DNA from 4 places in the Tunturiibacter empetritectus genome. Region 3 is predicted to be linked to each of the others. Evidence: predicted binding sites of a transcription regulator. Region 3 holds the regulator's gene; each other region holds the start of a gene.
The links. Region 3 encodes LexA, which represses DNA repair genes until DNA is damaged. Its sites were predicted from a motif close to CANTTCGCTTTTTATTCGC; they were not measured.

Region 1 (7,783 bases), 1.3 Mb from region 3:
ATGTGGATCTAGTCGAACAGAGGGGACTGCGGGCTTTCGGCGTCGCGAAAGTTACTCAGGCCGACCCCCACCAAACGGAAGCGTTGAGCAGGTTCCAGAGTTATACGCCCTCGGAGGAAGAGAGCGATAGCGGTGAGCTCCTCGCAGGATTCTGGAGGGAGGGGAGGGGTGTGGCTGCGGGTGAGGATGCTGAAGTCGCTTGTCTTTAGTTTTAGAACCACGGTTCGCGCTATGCGACCTTCTTTGCGGGAGGCGGTCCAGACTTTTTCTGCGAGACGACGGATGAGCTCCTCGGTTTCAGACAGGGGGATGTCGCGCTCGAAGGTGTCTTCGGCAGAGATGGATTTGGTTGGCCTGTCCGGGATGACCTTGCTGTGGTCGATCCCCCGGGCCAGCTCGTGGAGGCGTACTCCGTAGCGGCCGAACTGTGCTTCGAGGGCGCTTGATTCCAGGGCCAGCAGGTCAGCGATGGTGAGGACGCCGATCTGCTTCAGGCGGGTTTCGGTGACCTTGCCGACGCCGGGAATGCGCACTACGGGGAGGGGAGGGAGGAAGGTTTGAACCTCCTCGGGTTGAATGACGAAGAGACCGTTTGGTTTGCGCCAGTCGGAGGCGATCTTGGCGAGGAATTTATTCTGCGCCACGCCAGCGGATGCTGTGAGGTGGAGCTCGTCGTGAATCTGCTGCCGGATGGTGATGGCTACCCGCGTTGCGGTGGGCAGGCCGGTCTTGTTCTCGGTGACGTCGAGATAAGCCTCGTCGAGGGAGAGAGGCTCGATCAGATCGGTGTGGCGCTGGAAGATCTCTTGCACGGCACGGGATACGGCACGATAGCGAGTGAAGTCGGGCGGCACGAAGATCGCCTCTGGACACAGCCGTTCGGCATGAATGGCCGGCATTGCGGAGTGGACACCGAAGCGTCGGGCCTCGTAGGAGGCTGCACAGACCACGGATCGCTTGCCACGCCAGGCGACGACGACGGGTCTTCCGCGCAGCGCCGGATCATCACGTTGCTCGACCGAGGCATAGAACGCGTCCATATCTACGTGAACGATCTTGCGGATCATGATTCAGCTCCATGATAGGCCTCGGGGTTGAGAATGAAGAGTGAGATGTCGGCAGCCATCTTTTGATGTGTGCGCGAAGCGTGCGGATCTTTGTGCCTGATGGGTGCGATTGAGTGAAGCAGGGAAACCCTCAAGTTTTGCTTGAATCTTTTGCGTATAATTGGAGTCGTTGCGGGAGTAGTTCAGTGGCAGAACGTCAGCTTCCCAAGCTGAATGTCGCCGGTTCGATCCCGGTCTCCCGCTCCATTACTTTGAAGCATGGAAAAGGCGTTCAAGCTTGTGCTTGAACGCCTTTTTCTATCGTCGATGAGTTACGGTTCAGCGGCTGGCGGTGTTCTTCTGGGCCAGCTTGGAGTGATCTTCGAGGGTCTGGGCTTCGGGTAGGAAGGTGACTGCCTTGGCGATCTGGGGGTCCCACTCGGCGCGGACTTTGAGACCTTCGAGTTGACCGAACTGCGAGGTGAAGAGCTCGCTCTTGATGCTCTCCTTGACCCAGTCGCTGACGCCGGCGATGTCGGAGTCGGTGTAGTCAACCTGATTGTCCTTGAGGAAGGCCTTGAACTGTTGAAGGACTGCATCGTCGACCGTGAAGTCTTTGGTGACGGTGTGGCTGGCGAGATAGTGCTTGCTGAAGTTGAAGAAGGCGTAGTGGATGAGGAGGCTATCCTGGAAGTGGTTCAACTTCTGGTTGTCGATCTTCTCGTCAGGAGTGATTCCGCCGCCGCCGTAGACGGTACGTCCGGAGTCGGTGAGTTTGACCTCGAGGTTGCTCTTGTCCTTCGTTTTGTCAGCGTCGTCGCGGACGTAGTAGTAGTCGTAGAGGGAGACATGGTCGTAGTTGCGCTGGATGAGGCGGCCCGAGGGCGTGTAGTAGTGATAGGTGGTGAGGGCGAGGCCGGTGTTCTCGGTGATCTGAAAGACCGTCTGCACAAGGCCCTTGCCGAAGGTGGTTTCGCCGACGATGAGGGCGCGGTCGTGATCCTGTAGGGCGCCGGAGACGATCTCAGCGGCTGAGGCGGTGTTGCGGTTGACCAGAACGACGATGGGGAACTTAGGACCTTCTTCGCCGCGGGTTGCGCGATAGACCTGATCCGGGAATGCGCGTCCGCGCTGGGAGACTACGATCTGTCCCTTTTGCAGGAACTTGTCGGACATGTTGACGGCTTCGTTGAGCAGGCCGCCGGGGTTACCGCGCAGGTCGAGGACGAGGCCGTGAATGTCGCCGAACTTGTCGAGTGCGTCGCCGACTTCGTGGCTGGTGGTTTCGATGAAGCTGGAGACGTGGATGTAGCCGACGCCGGGGCTGAGCAGGAAGGCCAGATCAACCGAGGGGCGGGGGATTTCGTCGCGGACGAGATCGAAGACGAGAGGCCGGGCTGCGCCTTCGCGAACCATGGTGACGGAGACGTGGGTGCCGCGTGCTCCTTTGAGCATGGTGGCGACTGCAGTGGAGTCCATGCCTTCAGTGGATTTGCCGTCGACGGTGAGGATCTCGTCGCCGGGACGGATGCCGGCTTTATAGGAGGGAGTTCCTTCGAAGGGATAGAGAACGACGATCTTGGTCTTGCCGCTTGGGGTGGGCTGCGGCTGAATAGTCATGCCGACGCCGTAGTATTTGCCGTGCTGGTCTTCGCGCATCTGGGCGAAGGCTTTGGGGTCGTAGAAGTTTGAGTGGGGATCGAGGACGTGGAGCATGCCTGGAATCGCGCCGTCGTAGATGGCCTTGTCGGTCTTGTCGGTGTTGAGGGGCTCGGCGTAGTTCTGCTCGACCAGGGAGTAGACGTTGGTGAAGGAGTGGAGTGAGTCGCGCAGGGTGGACTCATCGCTGGCGGACTGGGCGGCGACCTTCTGGTTGATGAAGGAGCCGATGACGGCGCAGGTGGCCAGAAAGACGGTAGCGGAGAAGAGTGCGCGGCGGGTGCGGGGAGCCATGGGCTTGGGTGACCTCAAAAGGGTGGAGACGGCGCTTAAAGATGCGCTGGGACAGACGTCCTATCTTGGACGGAGTATAGCATCCGGGGGTGAGCCGGAGCTGCGCCGAAGGAGGGATTCGCTTGTTCGGGGCGCGGCAGTTAGAATTGAGTACGGATACCGTCCAATCCTGGGTTGAGTCTAAAAAACAGGGCGGACGTGTTGGGCGATAAGGGTTCGGACCCGGGCAGTGGCTGGGATTTTGATGTTGGGATGTTGATAAAGATACGAGTGACGATGACCTTGAGAATTTCGCAGTTTGCGGTGGTGTGCGGGCTAGGTTTGCTGACACTGCCGGGAGTGGTGCAGGCACAAGCGCCGCGGTACCAGAGCCCTTTGAGCGTTCCGAACGCGCCGCAACCAGTGTTGACGCTACCAGTGACTCAGCCGATTACGCCGAATGGGACCGTTGTGGAGGATGTGGTCGTGCATGTAAACGACCAGATCATCAGCCGGAGCGATGTGGAGCGAGCAGAACAACAGCTTGCGGAAGAGGCCCGACAGAGCGGGGCAAGTGCTGCCGACGTTACTGACAGGCAGAAGAACCTGCTGCGCGACATGATCGATAAGCAGTTGCTGCTCTCACGAGGTAAGGAGCTGGGGATCAACGCGGACGCGGATGTAATTCGTCGGCTGGACGAGATTCGCAAGCAGAATCACATGGACACGATGGAGGACCTCGAGAAGGCGGCGCGGCAGCAAGGCGTGTCTTTTGAGGACTTCAAGGCTGGGATTCGCGATAGCGTGATTACCCAGCAGGTGGTGCGGGATGAGGTGGGCCGGCGTCTGCAGATTACGCAGGGCCAGGAACAGGCTTACTACGACGCGCATAAGCAGGAGTTTGTTCAGCCGGAGCAGATCAAGCTGAGCGAGATCCTGATTCCTTCGGCTGCCGACGCCGATGATGCCGCGGTTGCCCAGGCAAAGGCGAAAGCAGACGGTATTGAAGCAAAGCTGAAGGACGGTGGGAACTTCGAGGAGTTGGCGAAGGCGAACTCTGGCGGGCCGACCGCCGATAAGGGCGGGGATCTGGGACTTTACAAGCGTGGGGCGCTGGCGAAGGTGCTGGAGGATCAGACCTTCAGCCTGAAGGCGGGGGAGTGGACGGCGCCGATCCGGACGCGGCAGGGGTTTGTGATCTTGAAGGTCACCGACCATGTGGCTCCCGGGGTGCCACCTATTAAGGACGTTGAACAGCAGATTCAGGAGGCGATGTACTCGGAGCAGATGCAGCCTGCGCTGCGCGCGTACCTGACGAAGCTGCGGGAAGAGGCTTATATCGATATTCGCGCCGGATATGTGGACTCGGGCGCGAGCGCGAAGCAGACCAAGCCGGTATTTACGGCGTATGCTCCGCCGGTCGTGAAGAAGAAGACGGCTCAGCAGAAGAAGAGATTTGATCGGGGCACGAAGTTCTCTACGGCTGCGAAGACGACTACGGCGCCCGTGGCTAAGCCGGTTGCCGCGGTGGCAACTCCGACTACGACCACGACGAAGAACGGAAAGCCTGCAAAGCCGAAGAAGGTGAAGCGGGAGAAGGTTCGGTTTGGACAGGCTCCGCGGAACTCTTTGCCGGCAGGGCCTGAGGAGACGGCTTCGGGGAGCGATGTAGGCGCTGGTGCGGCTTCGGCTTCGTCTGCCTCTGCGCAGGCGGCAGCTCCTGGAACGGCGATTGCACCGCTGGAGACGGTGGCGCAGGAGTCGAGCTCGGATACGGGAGCGAATCCCCTTGCAGCGACAACGCCTGTCGCTGGAAAGACACGTTTCAGTGATCGCGCAAAGGTTGATGCTGTAGCGAAGAAGACGGCGAAGGTAAAGAAGGTGAAGGAGAAGGCGGCTGCTGCGCCTGCTCCCGCGAGTGCGGAAGAGAAGGCGACCCAGCAGACCCAGGCGGCACCGCTGGGACTGAACGGGGACACGGCCAAGAAGAAGAAAAAGAAGAAGGTGAAGGGAGCGAAGAAGGAGCGGCTGCAAAATCAGGCTCCTACTCCGAAGGCTCCGCTGGAGGAGACGCCGTCGAAGGCTCCTGACCGAGGAACTCCGTTGGAAGGAGTTCATGGAACGGGAACTCCTGCACCGAAGGCGAGCGATAAGACGACACTGCCTCCGGCGACTGCGCCTCCTGCCAGTAATCCTCCGGATGGGGGGCAGCCACCGGCTACGCCGGGGTCGCCAATCCCGATTCCTCCTCCGCAGTAGACGTGCGGTTTTCCTTACAGCGCGAGGGCTTCGGCTCTCGCGCTTCTGTTTGGGTCGGTGCGCGGTATTCTGTTTGAGATGAAAGACTTTTTTGTTGAAGATGCGGCGCGGTTCGATAACGCGACAGTCACGACTTACTTTGTTTTGACGTCGATGCAGGTGAGAGACAAGAAGCAGGGGGGACAGTATCTTGCGTTGATGGTGAGCGATAAGACGGGATCGCTTGAAGCGCGTATGTGGGATGACGTGACAGAGGCGGTTGCGACCTGTGACGAAGGCTGCTATGTGAAGGTGCAGGGGGATATCTCCAGGTATCAGGGGAAGTTCCAGATCACGTTGAAGAAGCTGCGGCTGGCGGCGGAGTCGGAGGTCGATCCGAAGGACTTTCAGCCTTCGACGAAGTTCGATGTGGAGCAGATGTGGGGGGAGCTACGGGGGTATGTCTCTGCTTTCAGGAATTTAGAGTTGCAACGACTGGTGTTTGCGTTTCTTGATGATGAGCAGATAGGCCCTGCGTTCAAGGCGGCTCCTGCGGCGAAGCGGCTGCATCATGCGTGGCTTGGCGGGTTGCTGGAACATGTGCTGACGCTGGTGCGGGTGTGTCTGGGGACGGCTCCGTTTTATCCGGAGGTGGATGCGGATCTGCTGGTTACGGGGGCGATTTTGCATGATATTGGTAAGATTCGCGAGCTTTCCTGGGGTTCGAGCTTCAGCTATACGCTGGAAGGGCAGATGATTGGGCATATCAGCATTGCGCAGGGGATGTTGCGGGAGAAGGTGCAGCAACTGGCGCCGTTTCCGGAGAAGCTGCGGGTGCTGGTGGAGCATATGATTCTGAGCCATCATGGGAAGTATGAGTTTGGTTCGCCGAAGCTGCCGATGACGCCGGAGGCTATTCTTTTGAGTGCGTTGGATGACCTTGAGGCGAAGATGCAGGCGATGCGGAATGAGTTTGCGGCGGCGGTGGCGAGTGGGAAGAGCAGCGGCGAGGTGACCGACTGGGTGAGGAGTATGGATCGGCCTCTGCTGAATACTCAGGGATATTTGAAGGACGAGTAGGCGAGTTTTTGGGGTTTGGAGCGAGAAAAAATATTGGCGCGGTAGAGTGGCGTTTTTGCTGGGGGTTTTACGGTTTTATGGTGTTTTTTCGCTGGTAAAGCATGGTGTGGTTGTGGTGGGTTGGTGGTGAGAGCGTGGTGTTTCGCCGTCACTTTTCCGGCTGCTAAAAATACGCCACGGTTTTGAAGTTTATTTTTGACCCGGCTGGCTGACGGTCGGATGGCACCTGCCATCTTGCCTGCATGCAAGGTTCGGCGGGGCGACAGGGCAGTGGATCGCGGTACAGGTCCGCTCATGCCACCGCCGCGGTTCCTGCCTGCCCTTTGATTGGGGAACGGCCGGACGATGAGGGTAAGGCTAAAAGAGATTTTTGATTTTCTTTGGAAGGTGGCTGTCTAAGCGATCCTGGCGGATTGGCTCATGAGCAATCCTGCTGTGGCGATTTGCCTGGGTGTAGAGACTGCAAACGCAGATTCCCTTCGGGAATGACAAACAAAAAAAGCGAAAGCGACTGCGCGCCAAACAAAAAAGCGAAAGTGACTCCACGCCAAACAAAAAAAGCGAAAGCGACTCCACGCCGATTCAGCAATAGACGATCCGCAGGCTTTTTTGTTTGCACGCCGACTTAGTCTGGGGTAACATCGGCAGCATTACCTACATCTGTCATCTTTTGGGTCCACGGGCCTCAGAAGAACGTTTTTATCGACTGTGGCTTATTCGAGCTGGCGGTCTGCTTTTCTTTATCCGGAGGAATATGCATATCAGATATCAACGCCTCGTTGTTTTTCTAGTCATGATGTTCGCGACCGCAGCGGTCTTCGGTCAGGCGACCAGCACCGGGAACATCGTCGGAGCGGTCACGGATGCGACGGGAGCCGCTGTGGCGGGCGCCACGGTTACCGCGACGAACAAGGGGACGAACTCTCAGCGTACGGTCACCACGAATCGTGCCGGGGAGTATAGGTTCGACCTGCTGCCGGTCGGGACCTATACGGTGAAGGTAGAGGCGCAGGGCTTCAGCTCCGGTCAGGCTGCGAATCTTGAGCTGATTGTAGGGACGACGCTGAATGCGAATTTCCCGCTGATAGCCGGGCAGGTGTCGACCTCGATCGAGGTCTCGACCGGAAACCAGCTGGTGAATGCGGAGAAGACGGACAGCTCGACGGCTGTGACTCCGCAGGAGATCAACAATCTGCCGTTGAACGGACGCGACTTTGCGAACCTTGCGATTCTGGCGCCGGGCGTGAAGCAGGTGGACAGCTACGATCCAACGAAGAACCGGTATGCGGTGTATGCGGTGAACGGTTCGAGCGGCCGTAATACGAACACGACGGTCAACGGCGTGGATAACAAGGACAACACGGTGGGCGGTGCGGTGATGCAGCTACCGCTCGAGGCGGTGCAGGAGTTCAACATCAGCACGAGCCGGTTCTCTGCTGAGAACGGGCGCAGCGAAGGTGCTGCGGTGAACGTGGTGACCAAGTCGG
Region 2 (7,783 bases), 2.2 Mb from region 3:
TGCGTTGCTGATCGCAGCCTTGGCGACCTTTGTCCTCCTACCCGAGACCTTGGTGTCCACTGGCAATCTATTGCCTGCCTTCTGGATAGCCGTCTAGCAGTGCTGCTGCTCTGGTTTTTGGTGCTGGAGGTCGCAGGCAACTGGGTGGAGTCCGTTTTACCACTTTATGCCCATAATGCTGAAACACTTACGGGATCGGGGGTTGGTCTTCTCTTCTCCTGTGCGGCTCTGCTCATAGTGTGTTTCCAGCTTGCGCTGACTCGTATGCTAGCGTCTGTCTCCGGCTTTGGGATGATTTTGGCCAGTGGTGCCCGCTGATCGGTGGCTTTACGTGTCCGAGCATCTCCGCCTCGACCGGCTCAGTGATTTTCGCAGTAACTCTCTTTTTATTCGCGGACATGCTGGTCAGGACACTTATTTCAATTGGCGATATCAGTCAATGCCCTCATGGAGCAAGTTTAGGAATATTGGTCTTGTAAGACACGCTTGTGTCTACCCAAAAAACCTATCTCGGAGTTTCTTCATCTGTCGCGACATACCAGGCGACATCTCTCGATTGAAAGAGATCAGGATGCCGGGAAGTCAGATGAGAAAGCACAATCTTCGCGATGCGGACGCTATGCTCAACTTCTTTTTCCCACTCCACGTTTGCGAGCCCGTCGCTCTGCGTTGGGTCCCAACGTGATGTGCGAATCGCGAGGACAAGACTGGAGGCGATGAGCAGTGCCGACCCAAGCTTTTGAAAGTCCACCTCCCGACGATAGCCGCCCACCCGAGAACCAACATTAGTGGAAGTCATGCGACGTCACCTCTAACACTCGTGTCAGTAGAGCTTTGATTCGTGAGGCTTTGACATGAATCGTGCCGTCTTCGTTCTGAAGCGGCCCTTCCACCGAAATGAACTTAGCGTTCGAGATTGCGCTACGATTTCGCTCAAAGAATTCCTTGGTAACGATGACGTTAAAAATCCCTGTCTCATCCGAGACGGACAGGAAGACCGTACCCTTCGCTGTACCTGGCCTCTGTTTTACGATGGCCAAACCCGCTGTCCTTACGAACTCTCCGTTCCGTCGCTTCCTCAATTCAATGGCAGTGAGATATCCCTGCTTGTTAAGTTCCTGCCTGCGAAAGTGCATAGGATGCGGGCCGGTGGTCACACTCGTTCCAGCATAATCGGCAACCAAGCGTTCTTCTGAGGTCATCTCTCGTAATGGAAGACTTTTGCTGTTTTCCTGGAGCCAATCGCTTTGCTGACTGAGCAAAGGTCCTTCCAGCTTGCCAGCCCGTTCTACTTGCCAGAGTGCGTCGCGCCGATGCTGCACTCCGTCAATACCATTCATCGCGCCCACACGCGCGAGCAAAGCCAGCTCCTTCCGGTTCAAAACAGGTACACGTAAAGCAACATCCTCGACAGAACTGAATCGACTTGCGTCGCGGGCGCTGACAACCGCTTCCGCAGCATGTCGCCGAAGACCTTTCGCATAGCCCAGACCAAGCCTAAGCGAGAGCGAATAGTCCGGTTCGCGTTCCAGCGTACAAGCCCATCCCGATACCTGAATATTTATTGGTTTAACACGGAGCCCATGACGCCGAGCATCTTCGATCAAGACGGCTGGACTATAAAAGCCCATCGGCTGGTTATTCAGAATCGCGCAAGTGAAGGCAGCGAGATACTTTATCTTGAGGTACGCCGAAGCGTACGCGATCAGAGCGAAGCTCGCCGCGTGCGACTCAGGAAATCCATAGAGCGCGAAGGAACTGATGTTCTGGATGATGTTTTCCTGGGTTGCCGTGTCGAGGCCGTTTGCGGTCATTCCGGCCCGGAGCTTGCCTTCAAGATTCTTCATGCGCTCCCAGGATCGGCGCATTCCTACTGCGCGGCGTAATTCTTCTGCCTCCGCACCTGTGAAGTTCGCAACCGTCATCGCCATGCGGAGCAATTGTTCCTGAAAAAGCGGCACCCCTAGAGTGCGTTTTAGTGTGCTTTCGAGGGAGGGGTGAGGATAGGTGATCTCTTCTTTCTTCTGTCGTCTCCGCATGTAGGGATGCATCATCTTGCCGACGATGGGCCCAGGGCGAATGATGGCAACCTGCACCACTACGTCATAGAACTTCTCTGGCTTGTTTCGAGGTAGAGACGCCATCTGTGCACGGCTCTCAACCTGAAACATACCGATCGTGTCGGCCCTCTGCAATGCCCGATACACTTCCGTATCTTCGGGCAAGTCGGAAAGATCTACGGGGTCACCATAGTGCTCAGGGATTAGCTCGACGCAATCCTTGAGCACGGCCATCATGCCGAGCCCGAGCAGATCGACTTTGATGATGCCGAGGTCGGCGCAGTCTTCCTTGTCCCACTGCACGACGGTGCGGCCCGGCATGGAGGCTCGCTCCAGCGGAACCACGCGATCTAGTTGCCCCTGGCAGATAATCATGCCGCCCGAGTGTTGCCCCAGATGACGCGGAAGATCCTGGATGCGCATACAGAGTTCAAGATATTTCGCGATACGCGGATGCTTGATATCGAAGCCAGCATTGCGAAACGAGTGCGCCATCGTGTCGGTTGGTCCACGCCACTCGAAGTGGCTAACGAGACTCGATAGCCTCTGAAGTGATTCACGATCAAACCCGAGCGTCTTCCCGACTTCACGCGCTGACGACTTTCCGCGATAGGTAATCACGTTAGCGCACATGGCTGCACCCAGTTCACCGTACCGTTGGTAAACATGCTGAATGGCTTGTTCCCGTTTGTCTTCCGAAGGCAGATCGAGATCAATGTCCGGCCACTCGCCGCGACTCTCGCTCAGGAATCTCTCAAAGAGCAGTTCCATTCCAACCGGATCGACCGCCGTGATCTCCAAGGCATAACAGACCGCGGAGTTAGCCGCGCTCCCGCGCCCCTGAATGAGAATATTGTTCCGCTTACAGAAGCAGACGATGTCCCAGACAATAAGGAAATATCCTGCAAAACCAAGCTTTGCAATCAATGCAAGTTCATGCTCGACTTGCTTCTTCGCACGTTCGAAAAGTCCCGAATTGCTTTTTGCCCCGTAACGCTTCGTAACTCCCTCGGACACACGTTTCCGGAGAAAGCTGTCCATTGTCTCGCCGTCCGGCACCGGATAGCGCGGAAACTCGTATCCCAGGTCACCCAACTGAAATTCAAGACGATTGGATAATTCGACAGTGTTAGCCACAGCACAATTCAAATCAGCGAAAAGCGTCGCCATCTCGGAGGCCGAACGGAGATGGCGTTGGCTGTTCTCGGATAAGAGTCGCCCCGCGAGATCAAGTTCTGTGTGGTTCCGAATCGATGTGAAGAGGTCAAGAATTTCGCGGTCATAGGCGTGCGCATAGCGCACTCCATTTGTGGCCAGCAGTGGCAGCTTCAGAGAACTAGCAATACGAATCGCTGCTTGATTGCGCCACTCTTCCTCGCGCTCGTGATGTCGTTGCAATTCCACGTAGACATTCTGGGGACCAAAGACGCGGACCATACGCTCAACCACATCGCGCCCAGCGGTCTCGCCGCCGCGCGCCAAGGCCGAGGCGAGCGGCCCTTCATCGCCACCTGTCAGGCAGACCAGACCACGCGAGTAATCCTGCATTTCTTCGAGCTTCGCTGACCCATCTCCCTTGCTCTTCTCTCTCATTTTGAAGCGTGTGATGAGCTGGCAAAGATTCTGATACCCCTCCCGTGACTCGCATAGGAGAGGCAGTCGCACAGGCTCCGCAATGTGTTGGTGCGGGAGCCATTTCGGAGGGGTAAGACGAGTACCGAGGTTAGGAACCGCGATCTCAGCCCCAACATGGGCTCGAATGCTATTTCGTTTCGCAGAGGTGTGGAAGCGGGCTGAGCCATAGACGCCGTTATGATCGAGCAACGCCATTGCAGGCATCTCTATTCCAACTGCACGCTCTACCAACTTTTCGGGTTGGGAGGCTCCCTGAAGGAACGAGAACGCGCTCGCGCTATGGAGTTCGACATAGGGGTTAGTCATAGAGTGCCTCCATCTGCCATCGATTTCTTACCCTGTCCCGCACCACGCAGCAGCACAGGAGTGATCCATCCTCACTACGCGCATCGAGATCCCACTGTTCCATTCCGTAACGATCTCGACTCCACCATGCGCCGCTTGCGAACCACGGCCCATAGAGATGCTCGACCACATAGCGCCGGGTGCGAAAGCGTAGACTCTTGGGCCGCGCATCCTTCAACATGACGGCTATCGGCTCGGGTGGACGCAGTTGCCGAAGGGAGACTCGCGACATCGGGGATGCCGTGATAGTTGCGTCTCCTGACGGCAGGGTGAATGGCTCGATACGGAAGCTACCCGGGAGATGTTGATCGGGGAGAGCCGGAGATCCGACATTGCCTTCTCCCACGAGCGCCGACAGACGCGCTAGCGTGATATCCAGCCGGCCTGCTTCCGGCAACTGAGGAGAAAACAGTCCGAGCTGAACCTTGCTGGTAGAGCCGGAGTCCGCACGCAGTCCGACAGCGAGAATCGCTGCCCGTGGTGGATGGGCCTCAAGATCAAGGTGGAGCAGTTTGATCCAGAGTTGCTTGTCATTTGTTGGCAATGCGGGACGTACCGTCCGCTCATGAGTGCCGCTGCCTTCGAGGTCCAACGTAACAGTCACAGAAGCCAACGCGAGAACGCGCGCTGACACACGCGCGATGAGTTGATCCAGCATCATCGCGATACCAAAGAGGAGCGATTCCAGGACATCGAGTGGCGAATCCAGTTCCAGTCTGTCTTCAAGCCGAAACACTGGCTCCGCCGCTTGGAAGAGGTGGGGCAGCGATCCTGCTGCCATCTGCCGGAGTCGCTTGCCGTCCTGGCCCATACGGGAGATCAGTTCTTTCTCAGGAAGGGTTGCCAACTCTCCAAGTCTGTAGATGCCCCACGATGCGAAGGTTTCCAATTGAGTGTCAGACACTGCAAGAACAGTCAGCGGTAAAGATGACAACGCGGCCGCTTCCTCACCCAACGCGACAACCTGCACCGAGGCTCGCCGTGAGAATCCCTTCGCGAGGCTCACAGCCGTATGGAAGTTCGTGCTGACTGCGACGCTCGCGGACATGCCGCTGGCTCGGATCTGTGTGATGAGGCTTCTGCCTAATTGCTCAGGTGGTCCGAACAAACTTCGCGTTCCCGTAATGTCGATGCCACAGAGGAACGCTGTATCTTCGCTTCGGTCCTCCACCTGCGGCGAGAAGCTTCCGGCTACCTCAAGCAACGCAGCCTTCGTCATGCTTTCCGCGACAGTGGACCGACGCATGATGATTGGATTGGCGAACGTTTCTATTTCGACGCGAGACATGCGGTGCTTCATGCCAGCAAGCCGGGCCTTGGTGTTTAGCGAGCAGACCTTTTCGCTGGGCACTTCGCCAGTCATGACGACGCAGGCTGCACCACGTAATTCCGGTCTCAGCCGTAGGAGCGACTGTGCGGGAAACTCCCGCACATAGAGGCAGGCGTAGAGAGAAGCTTCGTTTGTCATCGCTGACCTGCCCAGGTCACGCGGTTTTGCCAGCAAGCTGTCGTGACGTTCTGGGGAGGCTTACGAATCGGGAGGATATTACTTCCTCGCTCTTGGAAGCGATGCCGCGTGACCTCTGCCTTCGGCTGTGTTCCGGAGAACACGGTTGTCTCCTCGCGGAGCATCCTTGGAGTATGCAGACGCAACAAGAGTTCTGCGCTACTCTTGGCACAGACATACTGGGTCAAAAGAACGATGCTCGACTGCGTCCGTTCTGCCGCTACGCGATACCGATGCCATGTCCCTAGCTCTACGCGCGACACGAACTCTGGCGCGATGCTTCCAAGATCGAGCACGATGGCACCGAATCCGCCGGCCTGCAGGATCAAGTCGGCGCTCTTCAGACCCTGTTCAATCCGCTGGTACTGGCCGAGTGCGGATCGCCTCCGCACTGGAGATACCACAGGCTGAGAAGCCGGAGCATAGGTGACCTGAATAGGGCGCGTCTTTCGTTGCGGTTCCGCACACCGTGGATTCAGCGCCTCGGTCTGAAGCAGACCGCTGACAGCCAAAGAGAGGCCCTTGGCTTCATGCCGAGGATGAGTGCCACAGCCGCCTCCATGAATACCTTTCTTTGGTGTTCCAGGAATCAGGTATGCGTTTGGAAGCGCGAAATCGCGGGCCTGTTCCGGATTAGAATTTTCCGGTACCCCGCAACGTACCCAAAGAAGCCGCCGCAGATCGATGCCGGCTGCAGCAGCAGAGGCCGGGTCGAAGGTGTCCGATACATCTATCCAGGCGGCAACTTTGCCACTTTCGACGACCCGCGCAATAAGGGATTGCGCCAGGGAGGTCCGGCCGGAACAATCTGGACCGGTGATCTCGCTGACTGATCCGATCCGGAAACCACCTTGTAAGAGATCATCTACCGGCGCAACCCCTGAAGAGACTACGGGTCGGACCATCTTCGCAACCGGAGTCAGGGCAGAAGGGATCTTATTGGCGAGGGTACTTTCGACTTGAATACGGAGGGCAGAGGATGACGGCATCGTGAACAACCTTCGCCAAATCTTCGCCTATTACATTTGAAAACGCAACCGCCCTTGCCTCCAAAATTGGGCAACAAATCATTTAGGTAATTGATTCTATGCCGATTATTTAAGGCAAAAAATGTACTGTCGGTATAGGAGCTGAAGCAGGTTGGGCGTGATTTATGGAATAACCGTAGACAGAGGTTCACTCTGGATAGCAATTTCCGCCGAATAAACGCCGATTTGCATCCAACAGAAAAGTCAAAGAGTTTGGTAGTGGACCGTCTAGGGGCAGAGAAGCGTTCAAACTGCTGCAGAAATTATGAAACCGTGTTACCTGGCTCTAGTGGACCATGGTGACGGCTGTCAACAGATGCAATGAAGCTTGAGTTAGCTAAACCCGATTCCCAAATCCCAGCCCGGAGCACCACATGATCAGCGATGCATTAGAAAAAATCATAATCAAACGAGTGGATATCGCTTATGAACTCACGGGCTCCGATGGCGTCAGTATCGCTGTTTACCTAAACTGGGATCCCATCGAACAGATGTTTCGTAAAGCGGATTTCTCGACTGAGTACATCGAAATGCGAAAGGCCGAAATTGACCGCGGCGGCGAAACAGCAATTGACGAGACCGAGGAATAGCTATGTGCGGCCGTTACTACAGCCAAGGCGACAAACAGCGTATTGCGGAAGCTTTCAAGGTGGGCAAGATGCCGCCCGGCTATCATTTGCCTGCGGATTACAATATCGCTCCCAGCACCTACCAGCCAGTCATCCGTCCGGACCGGGAAACGAGGGAAAGGGAACTGGTGCCGATGAGATGGGGATTGGTTCCCGCCAAAGTCGCCGACCCGAAAGCATTTAAGATTTACACCACCTCCAACGCCCGCGCCGAATCGATACTTGATAAGCCTATCTGGAGAGGGCCTTTCCTCCACACACGTTGCCTGATACCGATCGACGGTTTTTATGAATGGCTGCAACGCCCCGGTCTCCCTCAGCCTCCTGCTATAGAGCCCGGCGAACACGGCCTGTTTCCAGGAGCGCCACCACCACGGATGAAGACGCCAAAACCCAAGTCGGCCTCGAAGCCTGTTTATAAATTCGAGATGAAGGGCCATACGCCATTTGCAATGGGTGGCCTGTATTCACAATGGCGACCACGTCCGGGTGATATGCAGGAGCCGCTGGATACATTTTCCATCGTCACGACGGAAGCGAATGAGATGATGACGGCGATCCATGACCGGATGCCGGTAA
Region 3 (7,783 bases):
CAGCGTTAACCTTGTCGTACTGGATGGAGGCTTCGGCGGCGCGAGCGTTTGATTCGGCTGCGGCGAGTTGGGCCTTCTGTGCGGCGACCTGATCGAGGATCTCCTGCTGGTCGAGTTGGGCGAGAACCTGGCCCTGATGGACGTGGGCATTGATGTCGGTGTCGAGGCGAGTGACGATTCCTGAGGCTTTGGATTTGACCTCTACCTTAGTGATGGGCTGAACCTTGCCGGTGGCGACGACGGAGCGGGCGATGTCTCCACGCTCTACCTTGGCTAGCTGCGAGGGCTCAAACTTTGTGGTGTTGCCGCGGGCGGCTGCGACCACGCCGAGAACGACGGCTAAGACCAGGACGCTGAGGCCGACCCAAAGCCATGTCTTCCGTTTGTTTTTACGCTGCGTGGCCAATGGCTTGCTCCCGTTGGTGCTGGTGATATGAGTCTTCGGAGTGTGGTTACGCAGGAATGCGCTCCGCGGTTCCGTCGACTACGAAAAAGTTTACGTGGCGGCGTGCCGATGTTGCAGAGTCGACGTTTAGACGAGGGAGTTGGGAGGGAGGAAGCAGTGGGACAGGCGGACGGCTGCGAATTTATGCGTACTTTCGAAGAACCCCAAGGACCTTGCCCTGGATGCTGACATTGGCGGCTGGAGCGTAGATGGGAGACATCTCGGTATTGGAGGGTTGGAGGCGGATCATGCTGCCCTCGCGGTAGAAGCGCTTGAGGGTTGCGTCGGAGCCGTCGATCAGAGCGACGATGATCTCGCCCTCGCGAGCGGTACGGGTGCGCTCGACCAGAACGTAGTCGCCGGAGACGATGTGTTCGTCGCGCATGGAGTCGCCTCGGACTTCGAGAGCAAAGACCTCGCGGTTGCCGATGATGTCTGAGAGGGAGATGCTCTCAGCGCTCTCGATCGCTTCTACAGGCTTGCCAGCGGCGATGCGGCCCAGCAACGGGAGGCGGTCGGAGCCCTTTTTACTGCTGCGCGCGGGAAGGACGTCGATCGAACGGCTGCGATTGTGCGCGCGCTGGAGGAGGCCCTTATTCTGGAGGTTGGTGATGTGTTTATGGACGGTGGCGAGGGAGCTGAGGCCCAGACCGCTGGCGATCTCCTCGTAGGAGGGCGAGTAGCCATTCTTCTGGGTGAAGCCGGAAAGAAAGTCAATGACCTCTTTTTGTCGCCGTGTAATTGCCATGCGGATGATTGTAGCGAATAAAAAGCGAATTGCAAGGAGATCTTTCGAGTTAATTTTATCGAGGGGGATTCGAGGAGCACTCGCGATAGAGAGAGCGGAGATGGAGATGGAGATGATGAGGATATGGATATGCTGATTCCATGAAAACTTCTAAGAAGCTGGTTCGCCTCTTCGGGTTAGTGATGGCCTTGGTGCTCTTTGTGCCCGCGGGGTGGGCGGAGGAGGCACAGAAGATTGCCGAGTTGGGAAGCTGCACTTTGGAAAACGGTAACGTGGTGTTGGATTGCAGGGTTGGGTATCGCACCTTTGGCACCTTAAACGCGGATGGGTCGAATGTCGTGGTGATGCCTTCCTGGCTGAATGGACGGAGTGAGGATCTGGTGCCTCTCTTCGGGAATGACGAGACCGGGCACCGGCTGGTGGATACGTCGCGGTTCTTCGGGGTGGCCTTCGATGCGTTCGGGGATGGGGTTTCTTCGTCGCCATCGAATAGCAAAAAGCAGCATGGGCCGGAGTTTCCGGTGTTCACGATGGAGGACATGGTGCGTGCGCAGTATCGCGTGTTGACCGAGGTGCTGCATGTGCGGCATGCGCACGCGGTGGTAGGGCTGTCGATGGGCGCAGAGCAGGTGTTTGCGTGGGCGGTCCTGTATCCGAAGTTCGTCGATCTTGCGGTGCCGATTGTGGGGACCCCACAGGTAACGAGCTTTGATCTGCTGTCGAAACAGATCGTGATCGATGCGATCGAGTCGGACCCCGACTACAAGGATGGGCGGTATGTGACGGAGCCGCAGTTGAAGCTTGCCAATGCGATCGGGACGATGATTGTGAGCGCGCCACAGTATCGGAATGCTGAGGTTCCCAAAGCGCAGTTTGCACAATGGTTGAAGACGGTCGAGTCCCCGCAACGACAGGACGCGAATGACAGGGTGTGGCAGGCGAAGGCGATCATGCATCACGATGTGCTGCATGGAAGAACGATCGGCGAGGTTGCGCGGGAAGTGCCTGTGAAGTTCCTGGTAATTGTGGCGGCGGAGGATCGCATGGTGACTCCGCAGCCTGCGCTGCAGTGGGCGAAAGCTGTGGGGGCAGAGACGTACATTTCGGCGGGAAGCTGCGCGCATCTGATCATGAACTGCGACGCTGAAGCTGTGTCGTCGCGCGTGGAGCGGTTTTTGGCGAGGTAATGCGAAAATTCCCGTTTTGAAATTGTCCCCAAAAAAGACTGTGAAGAACTCTTGTCAGGATGAGCAGGATGCACCAAGGTAATAACACGCCACCGAAACGGTAACGCAATTTCGGTTGGACGGTGTGACCTGAACAACTTGATTGTGCCTTGGGAGACGAAATGCGAGTTCTGATTGTGGAAGATGATGCAGCTTTAGGGTTGTTTCTCCAGAAGGGTTTAAAGCTGGAGGGACACCAAGTGGATTGGGTGTGCGATGGCGAGGCTGGGTTGCGGCATGCGGAGGAACATCGTCCGGACCTGATCGTCCTGGACCTGAGTCTTCCGCGAAAAGATGGAACCGAAGTGCTGGCGGAGATGAGCGGGCGCTTCGATGAGACCTCGGTGCTTGTGCTGACTGGCCGCAGCTCGGTGGAAGAGCGGATCAAATGTTTGAACCTGGGCGCGGATGACTGTCTGCTGAAACCTTTCAGTTTTCATGAACTGACTGCGCGTTGCCGGGCATTACTGCGGCGGCGGGAGCAGTTCGCCGACCCGGTGCTCCGGCATGGCGACGTCGAGCTGAACCGGATGGAGCGCAAGGTAATGCGGAACGGTCAGCTGGTGGACCTGACGGTAAAGGAGTTTAGCCTGCTGGAGTTTTTGCTGAAGCGGGGCGGGCAGTGCTCCAGCCGGAGTGAGTTGCTGCGAGATGTGTGGCAGATGTCTCCCGATGCCGGGACCAATGTGGTGGATGTGTACATCAACTATCTGCGACGGAAGCTGGCGGTGGCGAGTATAGATGGCGACCTGGGGTACTCGGTCATCGAGACAGTGCGAGGAGAAGGTTACCGGATGAGCAGCGGGCGTAAGAGTGCGGGCCGGGTTGACCTGCTTCCGGCGAGTGCGGCGTATGCCGGTGCGTGAGCTGGCACCACAGGCAGGTCCTGCAGATTTCGTGGAGCGCCTTGACGTCGCGCTGCACGACCTTTGTCAGCCGCTGACGGTGTTGCAGTGCAGGCTGGCGATGGGCGAGATGATCGGAGAGCCGGATGCAATGCTGGAGGCGATTCGAGAAGCTTTGAAAGAGTGTGTGCGGTTGAACCAGACGGTTGGAACGATGCGAACGATGTTGCAGCAGGTAAAGGAAGATACGAACGACGAGAGGATAGGGTGACGGAGATGGGCATGGGACGGGAGTCGGTGATGAACTCAGTGTCAAACATGGACGCAGCCGAGGTGGCTGCTGTGCGGACGGTGGTATTGGCCAGTGCGGATGCGGGGTTGAGGCAGCGTCTGCGTGCCTCTCTTACGGGGCTGCGGTGGCAGGTTCGCGAGGCCAGTGGTGGGGCGGAGGCGATGGCGCAGCTTGAGGACGCACGGTCGGAGGCGCTGCTGGTGGATAGCTGGCTGCCGGATCTTGAGGTGGGTGAGTTTGCGAGCGTGATCCGGATGATGTATCCGGCCATGGAACTGCTTCGGGTGGATGGCGGCGCAGATGGTGGAGCGCGAAGTCCGCGGCGTAATGAGTTGCTGCACGCGCTGCGCGAGGCCCAGAATACTCCGGTGCACGCTCCGGTGAACGATACCGCGGCGTGGGCTGCGGCTCCGGTTTCGGTGCCAGTGCCTGCGGCCACCACCGCTTCTGCTGCAGGAGCGAGGGGGCCGATTCGGATGCCTTCTCCAGTACGAAAAGATGTGGACCAGAGCGAGGCTCGGGAGAGAGAAGAGCAGGTTCGGCTGGAGTCGACGCGGCAGGCGCTTGCGGTTCTGCTGGGGCGGGAGGAGACAACGCGGCCTGCAGCAAAGACCGAGGCGATGTTGCCTGAGATGATTGGCACGAGCGAGCCGATGCGCGAACTGACGCGGTTGATCCGGCTGGTGGCTCCTCGGTCAACGACGGTGCTGATCGAAGGGGAGACGGGAACCGGAAAAGAGGTCGCGGCGCGAGCTTTGCATCGCTTGAGTGAGCGGGCGGGGAAGCCGTTTGCGGTGTTGAACTGCGCGGCGATTCCTGAGGCTCTGCTGGAGGCTGAACTGTTTGGACATACGCGCGGAGCCTTTACTGGCGCGGTGCAGTCACGAACCGGGCGGATCGAAGCCGCGCATGGGGGAACGCTCTTCCTGGATGAGATTGGGGAGATGCCGATGGCGTTGCAGGCGAAGATGTTGCGGTTTCTGGAGTGCGGCGAGTTGCAGCGGGTAGGCGATAACGAGACGATGCGCGTGGATGTGCGGGTAATCGCGGCGACGCATCAACCGTTGGAGAAGCTGGCCACGAGCACTGGCGCGGAGAGGACGTTCCGGTTGGATCTCTATCACCGGCTAGCTGTCTTTCCGGTGGAGGTGCCGGCGTTGCGGGATCGGATGGACGATCTTGGACTGCTGGCGGAGCACATCCTGGAGCAGATGGGGCAGGAGATGCCGCGCAAGCGATTGACCGTTAAGGCAGAGGCGAAGCTCTACGAACACAGCTGGCCAGGCAATGTGCGGGAGCTGATGCACGTGCTGGAGCGTGGCGCAATTCTGGCAGCAGAGAAGATGGAGATTGGGGAGGAAGAGATTCGTTTCCGGCGGGCCACTCGGAGTTAAGACGAGTGGCCTGGGAGTAGGGAGGGTGGACTGGAGCCAGGATGTCGTTTGGAGTCGAGGGCTGTTGGCCGAAGCCAGGTTGGCTGGCTTTAAGTCGAGGCTGCTGGCCGTGCTCGTCTAAAAATCACGGATTGAGATCATCTAAGATGAGACGAAGTCGAGCTCGCCTAAAAAATAGTTGAAAATCGTGGCGTATTTTTAGTCAGGCAAAGAGTGGATGCTAAAACACCACCTTCACCACACATCTCACCACGTCTTCACCACCAAAACACCACAGCCAAAACCATGTTTTCTCGGAAAACCCCTGCAAAATCCATCTAAATACCAGACGAAAAAAACTTCATACAATCCCCCAAACTTCGAACCCCGATCTCTGATTTTTTAAACGATCATGATTCCGAATTTTCAGGCAATCTGTGGGTGATGGACAGTTCGGGATCGGAAGTTGATAAGAGCGCTCTCATTTGAGGGCGCTTTTGTTTGGTCGTAGGACTGCATAGATCATGGCGTGGAGGGGAAGGACCTATGCAGACGACGACAGCGATGGGCGACGCTTTGGGACGGTATCTGGATCTGACCAGTCAGCAGATGCAGGTGACCGCCAGGAATATGGCGAATGTGGATACGCCTGGGTTCAAGACGCAGGGGTTCGATTTCGAAGGGGTGTTTGCGCAGCAGTTGAACGATGGCGCGGGCGCGGCGGGTCTTGAGGGTATGCAGGCTCCGATGCAGGATGTGGATGGCCTGGTGGCGCGGCCGGATGGAAATAACGTGTCCATGGATCGCGAGGGCCTGCAATTGGCCAAGGCGCAGATGCAGTTCAAGCTGGGGACGCAGCTTTTGAAGAGCGAGTTTTCAACGGTGATGAGTGCAATTCATATGGATTCGAAATAAGCCATGAATATCTTCGGAGTAATGGATGTGAGCGGTTCGGCCTTGAAGGCCGAGCGGGTACGGGCTGAGGTGGTGGCTTCGAATATGGCCAACGCCGAGACGACACGGACGCCTGATGGCGGGCCGTATCAGCGGCACCATGTGGTGTTTGAAGCTCAGAATGGCGGGACGTTTCAGGAGTCGATGGCGAACCAGTTGGGAGGTGGCTCGAGCGTTGGTGCTGGGAACGGCTTCAAAAATATCTACACCGGTGGGATCAGTGGTGGTTTGAGCGGTGACTTGACGGCTGCCAATCCGACACCGGGCGGAGTTGAAGTGACTGGCGTGATCGCGGATGCAAGTAAGCCGCTGCAGCGCTATGACCCCTCGCATCCGGATGCGGGCCCGGATGGATTTGTAGCGTATCCCGATATCAATCCTCTGACGGAGATGGTGGATCTGATGGGTGCGACGCGATCGTATGGGATGAATGCGTCGGCGATTACGGCGGAGAAGAGCATCTTCAACTCTTCGCTTGATCTTTTGAAGTAGAGCGATGGTGCAGGGCGCGACATAGGAAAAGCGGAGGAGGGATTGTGGTCGGATTGCCTGTTGGTTCTGGAGTGATGAACAGAGTAGGGACGGGAGGCCTCGATGATGGCTTCCTGAGTGACGTGGGGGTGGCGGCGTCGAACACAGGGGGCGCGAGCAGCGTGCCGTTTGCGGGGGTGTTGCAGTCGATGATGAAGGAGACGACGAAGCTCGACCAGAAGGCGTCTGAGGCCGTGACCGGGTTGTTGAATGGCTCGGGGGTTGAGGTGCACGACGCAATGATTGCGACGCAGAAGGCGAATATGGCGTTCGAGCTGGCGCTGCAGGTGCGGAACAAGGCAGTAGGCGCTTATCAGCAGATGATGGGCATGCAGTTCTAAGAACTTAGGGTTCAGAAAGACACCGGGGCGAGATGGCTGAGACAGAACAGGTTGGCGGGGCGGGGATGCAACGAGCGGGAGAAGCCGGCGCTGGTGTGGCTGGCGGTACACCGCTCGAGAAGACGCAGGCGATGGTCACGGCGATGCGTGAGCAGCTGATGGCGATGCCTGCTGCGAAGAGGACGTGGCTGATCGCGGCTGGAGTTTTTCTGGCGGCTGTGTGCGCTGGGATGGTCTGGTTCGCCGGGCGTCCAGATTGGCGCGTGCTGTTCAGCGGGTTGGATGGGAAGGACGTGCAGCAGGTTTCGCAGGAGCTTGCAGCCGCGGGAATTCCATATGAGACGACGGCGGATGGTGCAGGGGTGCAGGTGCCGTCGGATATGTTGGATAAGGCTCGGATGGAGGTCGCGGCGAAGGGGATGCCGCAGACGGGGCGACTGGGCTTTGAGTTGTTCGATAAGCCGAACTGGGTGGGAAGCGAGTTCGATGAGCGAGTGAACTATCAACGGGCTCTGGAGGGTGAACTCGAACACACGATTGGGACGCTGGGTGTGGTGAAGTCGGCGCGGGTGCACCTAGTACTGCCACAGCCTTCGCTGTTTACCGCTGAAGAGAAGGTGGCGAAGGCTTCGGTGGTGTTGAAGCTTAAGAGGGATGCGCTCAATCCTGAGCAAGCAGATGCGATTCGTAGTCTCGTTGCGGGATCAGTGGAGAACCTGAGCACAGACCAGGTGACGCTGGTGGATGCAGATGGGCGCGTGAACTTCAAGCCGCATTCGAGCAATGCGTCTGAAGCGGATGCAGAGCAGGCAATGGAGGCGAAGCTGGTTGCGATGCTGGAGCCCCTGGCTGGGCGTAACAATGTGCGCGCCACAGTGAATGTGAGTTACGACGAGGGGAGTGAGGAGCGGACCGACGAGGTCTACGACCCGACGGAGGTGGCGACGCTGAGTATGCAGAAGAGCGAACAGACTTCGACAGGACGGGGAGGGCCTTCAGGTGTGCCTGGGACGGCAAGTAACTCGCCT
Region 4 (7,783 bases), 1.5 Mb from region 3:
GCGACGATCTCATCGGCGGTGTACGCCTTACCGCCCGAGAAGGTGTACTCGGAGTCACACCAGACACAACGAAGATTGCAGCCCGCAAGACGGACAAAGATGCATGGGAGGCCAGCAAAGGACGACTCGCCCTGGACGGATTTGTAAAGTTCGATTAGATGCATTTCATGTCGAAAGATACTTCAATGGCAAAGGGAGAGGAGTGCCCGAACCAATGAGTTTCACTACTCGTAGTAGCGGGCAAAGCTCGTGTCGGTCTCGTAGAGGGTGCAGTCCTTCACGCGAACCCGTCCACCGGTCATCTCATGAAGCTGACTGCTCGTCTGTTCGTAAAAGTATTTGGCAAGGTTCTCGGCACTCGGATTGATCTCTTTGTCAAAGGGCGCAAGGTCGTTGATCATGAAATGGTCAAGATAATCGACAGTGGGGCGCATCACCTGCTTAAGCAGTTTGAAATCTAGCAGCATTCCAGCTTCGTCAAGCTTTTCACCAACAAGCGTGACGAAGACTTTGTAGTTGTGCCCATGCGGGTTCTCGCACTTGCCTCGGTAGTTACGGAGGTAGTGGCCGGAAGAAAAGCCGGCTTCTACAGTTACTTCGAACATGGTTCTAGGAATCCCTTCGATCTTTCAGTGCCGCGTCTGGAGGAGTGTGAGGTGGGCTGAGGACGTGGCGGCAGCCTCTCTTCGATTGTACCGTTTTGCGCGGACGGACGGGCTAGCGGCGGCGTTTTGCTCGGCGGCTTTCCTCGTCGCGGCGCTCAGCCTGCTCGAAGAGCGACGAGAGGATGCCGGCAAGCGCAACCAGCAGGCCAACCACAAAGAGGCCAAGGCCCATGGTGCGCCAGAGAGAGACATCGCCCGGAGACCCGGGCTGCTGCGCGATGTTGGTGTACGCAACGCCACAGGAGATGAAAGCAAACAAAACAAGACTGCCAGCGAGGATATAGAGGTTGCGTCCCATGCGAATAGTCCTATTTTACGGTGAGAGCGGTACGCGCGGACTACTTCAGCTTGTAGATGCGAGCCTCCCAGCCTGCAAGATTGAAGGTATCGGTAACAAGGCCCGCAGAATCGAGATTAGACAAAACAAGAGAATCCACCTTGACTTTAGCTGGTAGGGTATACGCCACAGGGCCTGAGCTAAAGTTCAAGACAACGAGATATCGATCCGACCCAAGAGCGCGAGTGTAGGCAAAAATAGACTTATTCTCCGGGTCAAGATCTTTGTACTCGCCATAGACGAATGCCTGGTGGGCATGACGAAGATCGATCAGCTTCCGGGTGTAGTTGTAGATAGAATTCGGATCGGCTACTTCGGCGTTGGCGTTGATCTGCGTGTAGTTTGGATTCTCAGCAAGCCAGGGCTTAGCTGCCGTCGTGAAGCCGCCATTCGCAGACTCGTCCCACTGCATCGGAGTTCGCGAGTTGTCTCGACTCGTATGTCGAAGGTCGGCAATAAAAGTCTCCTCGGGAATCTTGCCAGTCAGAACATTTGCCTTATAAGCATTCTTGACTTCAATGTCGTCGAAGTCATTAATGCTGCGGAAAGGGTAGTTGGTCATTCCGAGCTCGTCCCCCTGGTAAAGGAACGGCGTTCCGCGGAGAGTAAGCAGCATCGTCGCAAGCAATTTAGCAGAAGGAACGCGGAACTCCGGAGAGTCGTCGCCAAACGTCGAGACAATGCGCGGATTGTCGTGGTTGGAAAGAAAGACCGTATCCCAACTATGGATGCCAAGCACTTCCGCATGGCGGGCATAGATCGCCTTAAGCGCAAGCAGATCGAAGGGCTTCAGCTTGATGCCCTCGCGGTTAGAACGAATGGCATCGAAATTGAAGATCATGTTCAGTTCGTGTCGGTTGTCGCCCACCATGAGCGGAGTCTGTTCCAGGGAGATGCCAAGAGCTTCGCCTACCGTCATCACGTCATACTTGGCCATGACGTTGCGATTCATCTCCTGCAGGTAGTCATGCATGTGGGGCCCATTGGCGTAGGCGTTGCCGTAGTTGTGAAGTTGGTCAGGAGTCAGATCCGGGAAGGCCGGATTCTTCGAGATCAGCGGAATCACGTCCATACGAAAGCCATCGACGCCCTTGTCGAGCCAGAATCGCATAAGGCTGTAAACCTCTTCGCGAACCTTGGGATTGTCCCAGTTGAGATCAGGTTGTTTTACCGCGAAGTAGTGGAGATAATACTGCTCAGTCGCAGAATCGAACTGCCACGCAGAGCCGGAGAAGAACGACGGATCGTTGTTTGGCGGCAGCATCCTTGTCTTACCATCCGGACCGGCGGGGCGGGGCTTTCCATCACGCCAGAAATAATAGTCGCGGTAAGGATTGTCTTTGGATTTGCGGCTTTCAACAAACCAATGGTGTTCATCAGAGGTGTGGTTGACGACGAGGTCGATGATCAGGCGCATGTGGCGCTGTTTGATACCGGCAAGCATCGTATCGAAATCAGCCATAGTGCCGAACTCAGCCATCACTTTGCGGTAGTCGCGAATGTCATAGCCATTGTCGGCGTTGGGAGAGTCGTAATGCGGACTGAGCCAGATGACATTGACCCCAAGCTTCTGCAGATAGTCAAGCTTTGAGGTGATGCCGGGAATATCACCGATCCCGTCGCCGTTTGAGTCCTTGAAGGATCGCGGATAAATCTGATAAACCACCGCCTCCTTCCACCAGGTGGGCTGGTAACCGTTCACAAGAGCGGGAGTGGACGTCAGGCTCTGAGACTGCAGCAAGGTCATAGGCGCTAAAGTAGCCAGGAATAGAGCGAAGGTGGTGAGAATAGGTGGCTTCACCGGACTATGCTCTACGCATCGATCAAGTCAGTCAAGCGCGAGTCAGTCAAGCGGGACGCTCGAAGAACTGTTCGACGTCTGTAATCTCCTGTGTGAGCCGGTAGGGCGGAAGAGATTCGAGAAATATGCGCCCGTAACGCTGACGCTGGATTCGCGGGTCAAGGAGCATCAGAACACCCCGATCGTTGAGCGAGCGGATCAGACGTCCAAACCCCTGCTTGAGCGTAATAACAGCATTCGGAATCTGGTAGTCAAAAAAAGGTTTGCCCCCAAGTGCTTCGATGGCCTCCATCCGCGCCTCAACGATCGGGTCGGAGGGAACAGCAAACGGAAGGCGATCAATGATGACACAGGATAGTTGCTCCCCTTGCACGTCTACTCCTTGCCAGAAGCTCGAAGTCCCAAACAGAACGGCGTTAGGCGTATCGCGGAACTGCTGCAACAAGACGTGGCGCGGCGCAGTGCCGTGTAACAACAGCGGATAAGGAAGTTCGATAAGCAGCCGCTCATACGTGTTGCGCATCTGCGCGTAGCTGGTAAAGAGGCAGAAGGCGCGACCCTTCGTAATCTCAAGGACGCGACGAATGCGCTCGGCCGCACGTTCGGGAAAATCTGGCTCGCGCGGGTCGGGCATGTTGGGCGGAAGGTAGAGCAGCGCCTGCTTTTCGTAATTAAAGTGCGACGAAACGATCAGCTCTCGAGCCGAAGTAAGTCCGAGGCGTCTGCGAATGTGATCGAATCCTCCCGAGACGGTAAGCGTCGCCGAAGTGAGAATGATTGAGCTGTAGCTATCGAAGAGCGATGTGGTGAGCAACTCGGAGACATCAATGGGAGTCGCCTGCAGATGTGTGTGAAAGCTCGCTTGCCCTGTTCCACGCGCAAAGTTCCGCACCCCGCCGGCGGCGCGACGCTCGATCCAAAAGACGGTGTTTCGATCCGTCGATTCAAGCAAGAAGGCCAAATGAGCGCGAATGTCAGCCGCACGCTTACGTAGGCCAGAGGCCTCCTCAACATTCTTGAGGTAATCGAGTTCACCTTCGAGTCGAGTCAGTGCATTCAGGGTGGCCGTATAGGTATCGCCGCTCTCCTCTAGAAAAGCTTCGCGGTGAAGAAAGGGCATGCGCCCCCCGCCATTCGGCATCCCCATAGGATCCGTCGGAAGAACAGAGAAGAACAGGCGCGAGCGGTCTTTCAGAGTCGCGCAGGCGCTCTCGATCGCTGATGTGCTGGCCTGTTTTGCCTTGAGCATCATCTCCACATCGCGCGCAAGCTCGTCAACCCGTTGAGTAGAGAGTCCAATTCCAAAATAGTTCGAGGCAATCTCTTCCAACTCATGCGCCTCATCGAAGATGACACAAGCAGCCTCAGGCAGAATGCCGGCGTCAGGTGCACCCGCTGCCTGCTGCTTGATATTTAGATCAGCAAAAAAAAGATGATGGTTGACGATGACGATATCCGACTCGAGTGCCTTGCGCCGCATCCCGGTGACAAAGCAGCGCTCCCAGTCCGGGCAGCTCTGGCCAAGGCAAACTTCAGTGCGGGCATCAAGCTTGTGCCACAGCGCGGAGGACTCTGGCAGGTGATCGAGCTCCGCCCGGTCCCCGGTCTCTGTCGTCTTCTCCCACGTAGCAATCTGATGAAACTGATCGATCTCCTCCAGGCCATTCAGAAGAGGGTTGTCCCGGAGCGCGTAGAGCTTATGCCGGCAAAGGTAGTTGGCGCGGCCCTTCATATAACAAACCTTGAGTGGGCCAAGAAGGGATTCAAGAAAGGGAACGTCCTTGAAATAAAGCTGCTCCTGCAGATTCTTGGTGCCAGTCGAGATAATGACCCGCTGGCCCCGCTCTCGGGCTAGTCGTAGGGCAGGCAAGAGGTACGCGAGCGTCTTACCCGTTCCCGTCCCCGCTTCAACAATCAGGTGACGCTTCTCCTTGAAAGCAGACTCAATAGCCCGTGCCATGTCGTACTGCCCTTGACGATGCTCAAAGGCCAGCGAAGATCGAGACAGCATACCGCCCGGAGCAAAAAAATCACGGAGATTCGGCAGATTCTCCGGCTTCACAGGCGTAATCGAGATGGGAGCGGTCGTAGACAAGGCGATTTGCTGGAGGATCGGCGGCACAGAGGCTTTGCAATTTCTATAATAGAGGGGGAAGCGAAGAATTAGCGTAATAAGCCTGGCCGCCTGATGCGTGCGCGGGAGAAAGTTGGACGTTCCGTGGCTCAGAAAGACGATAGAAAGCGGTTAGGCAAAAAGCACAGGCAGGCCAGCACGCGGCCAAAAAAAGGTCGCGCTCCAAAGTCCACCCCAACGACAGGAGCCATCGACCCGCGGAAGCGGAAGATCCTTTCGACGAAGCGAGCCGCCGTAGACAAGGCTTCGCGAGTCACCAAGCAATCTCCTGACCGGGAGAAGCGAAAGGCAATCCGCCCAGACGGACCTCCTCCCAGAAAGCCCGCGGGAGCAGTTCGTCCGAAGCTGGAGAGACCAGCCGATGGGATCGTCGGGCGACAGACGCCACGTTCGGCGAACGTCGCAGGTCGCGAGCGAATCGAGGACGACTGGCGGGATATCGAGTTGTTGGCTTCCCAGATGGTCACCGAGACCGAGCACGCAGACGCACGCGAACTGCCGTTGATCGCCATCTGTGGCCGTCCCAATGTAGGTAAGAGCACCCTCTTCAATCGCCTGACTGGTTCGCGTCGATCGATCGTAGGCGATGAACCGGGAATTACCCGCGACCGAATCTACGGCGAGATCGAGTGGATGAACCGTGCCGCAAGAATGGTCGACACGGGCGGCGTAGTACCGGACGACGAGGCTCTGATCCCGTCGGAGATCTTCCGCCAGGCAAAGGTTGGGTTGGAAGAGGCCGATGCGATTGTGATGGTCGTGGATGGTCGCACCGAGTTGGCCTCGCCCGATCTCGAACTCGCGCGACTGCTTTTGCGCGGCGGAAAACCAGTGTTTCTCGCTGTAAACAAGATGGACACCGACGCAATGCAGTCACAGGCGGAGAACTTCCGGCGCCTTGGTTTCAAAAATGTTCTCCCCATCTCGGCCGAACACGGCTCAGGAATGGGCGATCTGCTGGATGCGGTCTTCGAAGTGCTCCCCGAGCCTGAGGAGAGAATCGAAGAGCCTGAGGTGATGCTCACAGAAAGCGACGAAGCGGAAGAAGATGAAACAGGCCCGGACTTTTTCGTCTCTCCCGCTGCGACCCTCGCATCGGAAGCGTCAGAGAATACCGCGCCGAGACGCCCGCGTATGCTCCGATCACACGGCGAGTATGAGAGCCGCGAGACAAAGATCGCCATCATCGGACGACCGAACGTCGGCAAAAGCACGCTTCTCAATGCGCTCACTGGAACCGAGCGGGCCATCGTCTCACCCATCGCAGGAACCACTCGCGATGCAGTCGATGAAGTGGTGGAGCGCGACGGTCATGCGTTCCGCTTTGTCGATACCGCAGGAATTCGCCGAAAGGGCAAGACGAAGCTGATGGCCGAAAAGTTGTCCGTCATCATGGCCCGAAAACATTTGGAAGCGGCAGATGTCTCCTTGCTCGTCATCGATGCGACTGAGGGCGTTGCCGCGCTCGACGCGAACATCGGCGGCTACGCACACGAGAGTGGCCGCAGCGTAATTATCGTCGTCAACAAGTGGGATCTGATGACCCGCATCGGCAAGGATGGCATGCGCCTGTTCGACGGCAAGCCACCAGCCGATCAAAAGCTCTACGAGCAGGACGTTCGAGATAAATTAAAGTACCTCGAATATGCGCCGCTGCTATTTATCTCTGCAGCCGATGGAAAAAACATAGAGTCCGTCTTCAAAAAGGTAGAGCTGGTCGCACGTGAGAGACGCAAGCGCGTAACCACCGGCCAGATGAACCGTTTTCTGGAAAAAGTCGACTTTCAAAAAGCAAGCGTGCCGATGAACAAGCGCGTCCGGATCTACTACATGACGCAGGCTGCGGTTGCTCCTCCAACGTTCGTGCTCTTCACGGACAAGGATGTAAAGATGCACTTCTCGTTCGAGCGCTTTCTGGGCAACCAGATCCGGGAGAACTTCGGCTTTATCGGAAGCCCAATCTGGTTCAAGATCAAAGCTCGAAACAAGAAAAAAGCCGAATAGAAAATGAGAGTTAAGTGGGACTCAACTGCTGCAAAATCGCCTCGCACCACAGGCACGTAGTTGGCGGAAAGCAAGTTTTCAGATAAATGTTGCATTCTTTCCCGATCAGTGGGTAAATATCAGTCTCCCCAAGAACTTCCCAAGCTTGTTTTGGCAGACGCACGTGTAGATGCTCCACCAGGCCCGGGAACACTGAGGAAAACGCCATGAATGTAGCAGGTATTGTTACCGATTTGATCGCCGGAGGAGTAGGCGGCAATATTGCCGGCGCGTTGTTGAAGAAATTCGACCTGGGCCCCATCGGGAATACAGTTGCCGGGCTCGTTGGCGGTGCCGGCGGTGGACAACTGCTGAGTATGCTGTTGTCAGGCGGGGCAGCCGGTGCGGCTACATCTGCCGCGGCCTCAGGCGGAATGGATATGTCATCGATTCTAGGAAATGTGGCTGGCGGCGGCGTAGGCGGCGCGGTAGTCATGGCGATCGTGGGATTGATCAAAACGCAGATGAGTAAAAACACTGCCTGATAGAGTGGGCAAGAGACGAAGACGTTCTTGTTACGCAATGGCTCGCCCCACTTAGTTGGCGGCGAGCCACTCCACCCAGGCCTCTAAAGCGCGATCACATTGAAGTTTGTGGCGCTCTTTTTTGTCGCGGATTTTTTTGCGGAGATCCTCTTCCAAAGATGGCAGAAGATCGAAGGTGATGTTAGCCGGTTGAAACTTTTTCGTCTCTGCGTGGGTAATGTAGTGCGTCAGCGAGCCATTAGCGCTCAGCCGAGGCGCAATCGCAGGCACATTACCGTTCGCGATCGACGCAGCATAGATTCCCGCAAGCATTCCAGA

Region 1: the regulator LexA is predicted to act here: its motif matches at 1,097-1,115, upstream of dinB (DNA polymerase IV).
Region 2: the regulator LexA is predicted to act here: its motif matches at 6,746-6,764, upstream of RBB75_RS06080 (recombinase RecA).
Region 4: the regulator LexA is predicted to act here: its motif matches at 4,959-4,977, upstream of RBB75_RS03400 (ATP-dependent DNA helicase).

The regions. Positions count from the first base shown of each region.
Region 1 covers NZ_CP132932.1:599,561-607,343, reverse strand. Annotated here, with positions in the region: gene dinB (DNA polymerase IV) at 9-1,067, opposite strand; tRNA gene RBB75_RS02385 (tRNA-Gly) at 1,239-1,313, shown strand; gene RBB75_RS02380 (S41 family peptidase) at 1,386-2,999, opposite strand; gene RBB75_RS02375 (peptidylprolyl isomerase) at 3,276-5,237, shown strand; gene RBB75_RS02370 (3'-5' exoribonuclease YhaM family protein) at 5,316-6,296, shown strand; gene RBB75_RS02365 (hypothetical protein) at 6,272-6,529, opposite strand; gene RBB75_RS02360 (TonB-dependent receptor) at 7,051-7,783, shown strand, end outside.
Region 2 covers NZ_CP132932.1:1,452,759-1,460,541, reverse strand. Annotated here, with positions in the region: gene RBB75_RS06095 (hypothetical protein) at 506-799, opposite strand; gene RBB75_RS06090 (error-prone DNA polymerase) at 786-4,001, opposite strand; gene RBB75_RS06085 (DNA polymerase Y family protein) at 3,994-5,508, opposite strand; gene RBB75_RS06080 (recombinase RecA) at 5,505-6,536, opposite strand; gene RBB75_RS06075 (hypothetical protein) at 6,950-7,165, shown strand; gene RBB75_RS06070 (SOS response-associated peptidase) at 7,168-7,783, shown strand, end outside.
Region 3 covers NZ_CP132932.1:4,187,980-4,195,762, forward strand. Annotated here, with positions in the region: gene RBB75_RS17460 (efflux RND transporter periplasmic adaptor subunit) at 1-406, opposite strand, end outside; gene lexA (transcriptional repressor LexA) at 588-1,193, opposite strand; gene RBB75_RS17470 (alpha/beta fold hydrolase) at 1,334-2,380, shown strand; gene RBB75_RS17475 (response regulator transcription factor) at 2,542-3,285, shown strand; gene RBB75_RS17480 (hypothetical protein) at 3,272-3,535, shown strand; gene RBB75_RS17485 (sigma-54 dependent transcriptional regulator) at 3,565-4,950, shown strand; gene flgB (flagellar basal body rod protein FlgB) at 5,476-5,844, shown strand; gene flgC (flagellar basal body rod protein FlgC) at 5,848-6,375, shown strand; gene fliE (flagellar hook-basal body complex protein FliE) at 6,450-6,755, shown strand; gene fliF (flagellar basal-body MS-ring/collar protein FliF) at 6,788-7,783, shown strand, end outside.
Region 4 covers NZ_CP132932.1:816,157-823,939, forward strand. Annotated here, with positions in the region: gene RBB75_RS03380 (7-carboxy-7-deazaguanine synthase QueE) at 1-164, opposite strand, end outside; gene queD (6-carboxytetrahydropterin synthase QueD) at 225-605, opposite strand; gene RBB75_RS03390 (hypothetical protein) at 718-963, opposite strand; gene RBB75_RS03395 (glycoside hydrolase family 13 protein) at 1,004-2,803, opposite strand; gene RBB75_RS03400 (ATP-dependent DNA helicase) at 2,850-4,898, opposite strand; gene der (ribosome biogenesis GTPase Der) at 5,022-6,941, shown strand; gene RBB75_RS03410 (hypothetical protein) at 7,148-7,465, shown strand; gene trmFO (methylenetetrahydrofolate--tRNA-(uracil(54)-C(5))-methyltransferase (FADH(2)-oxidizing) TrmFO) at 7,517-7,783, opposite strand, start outside.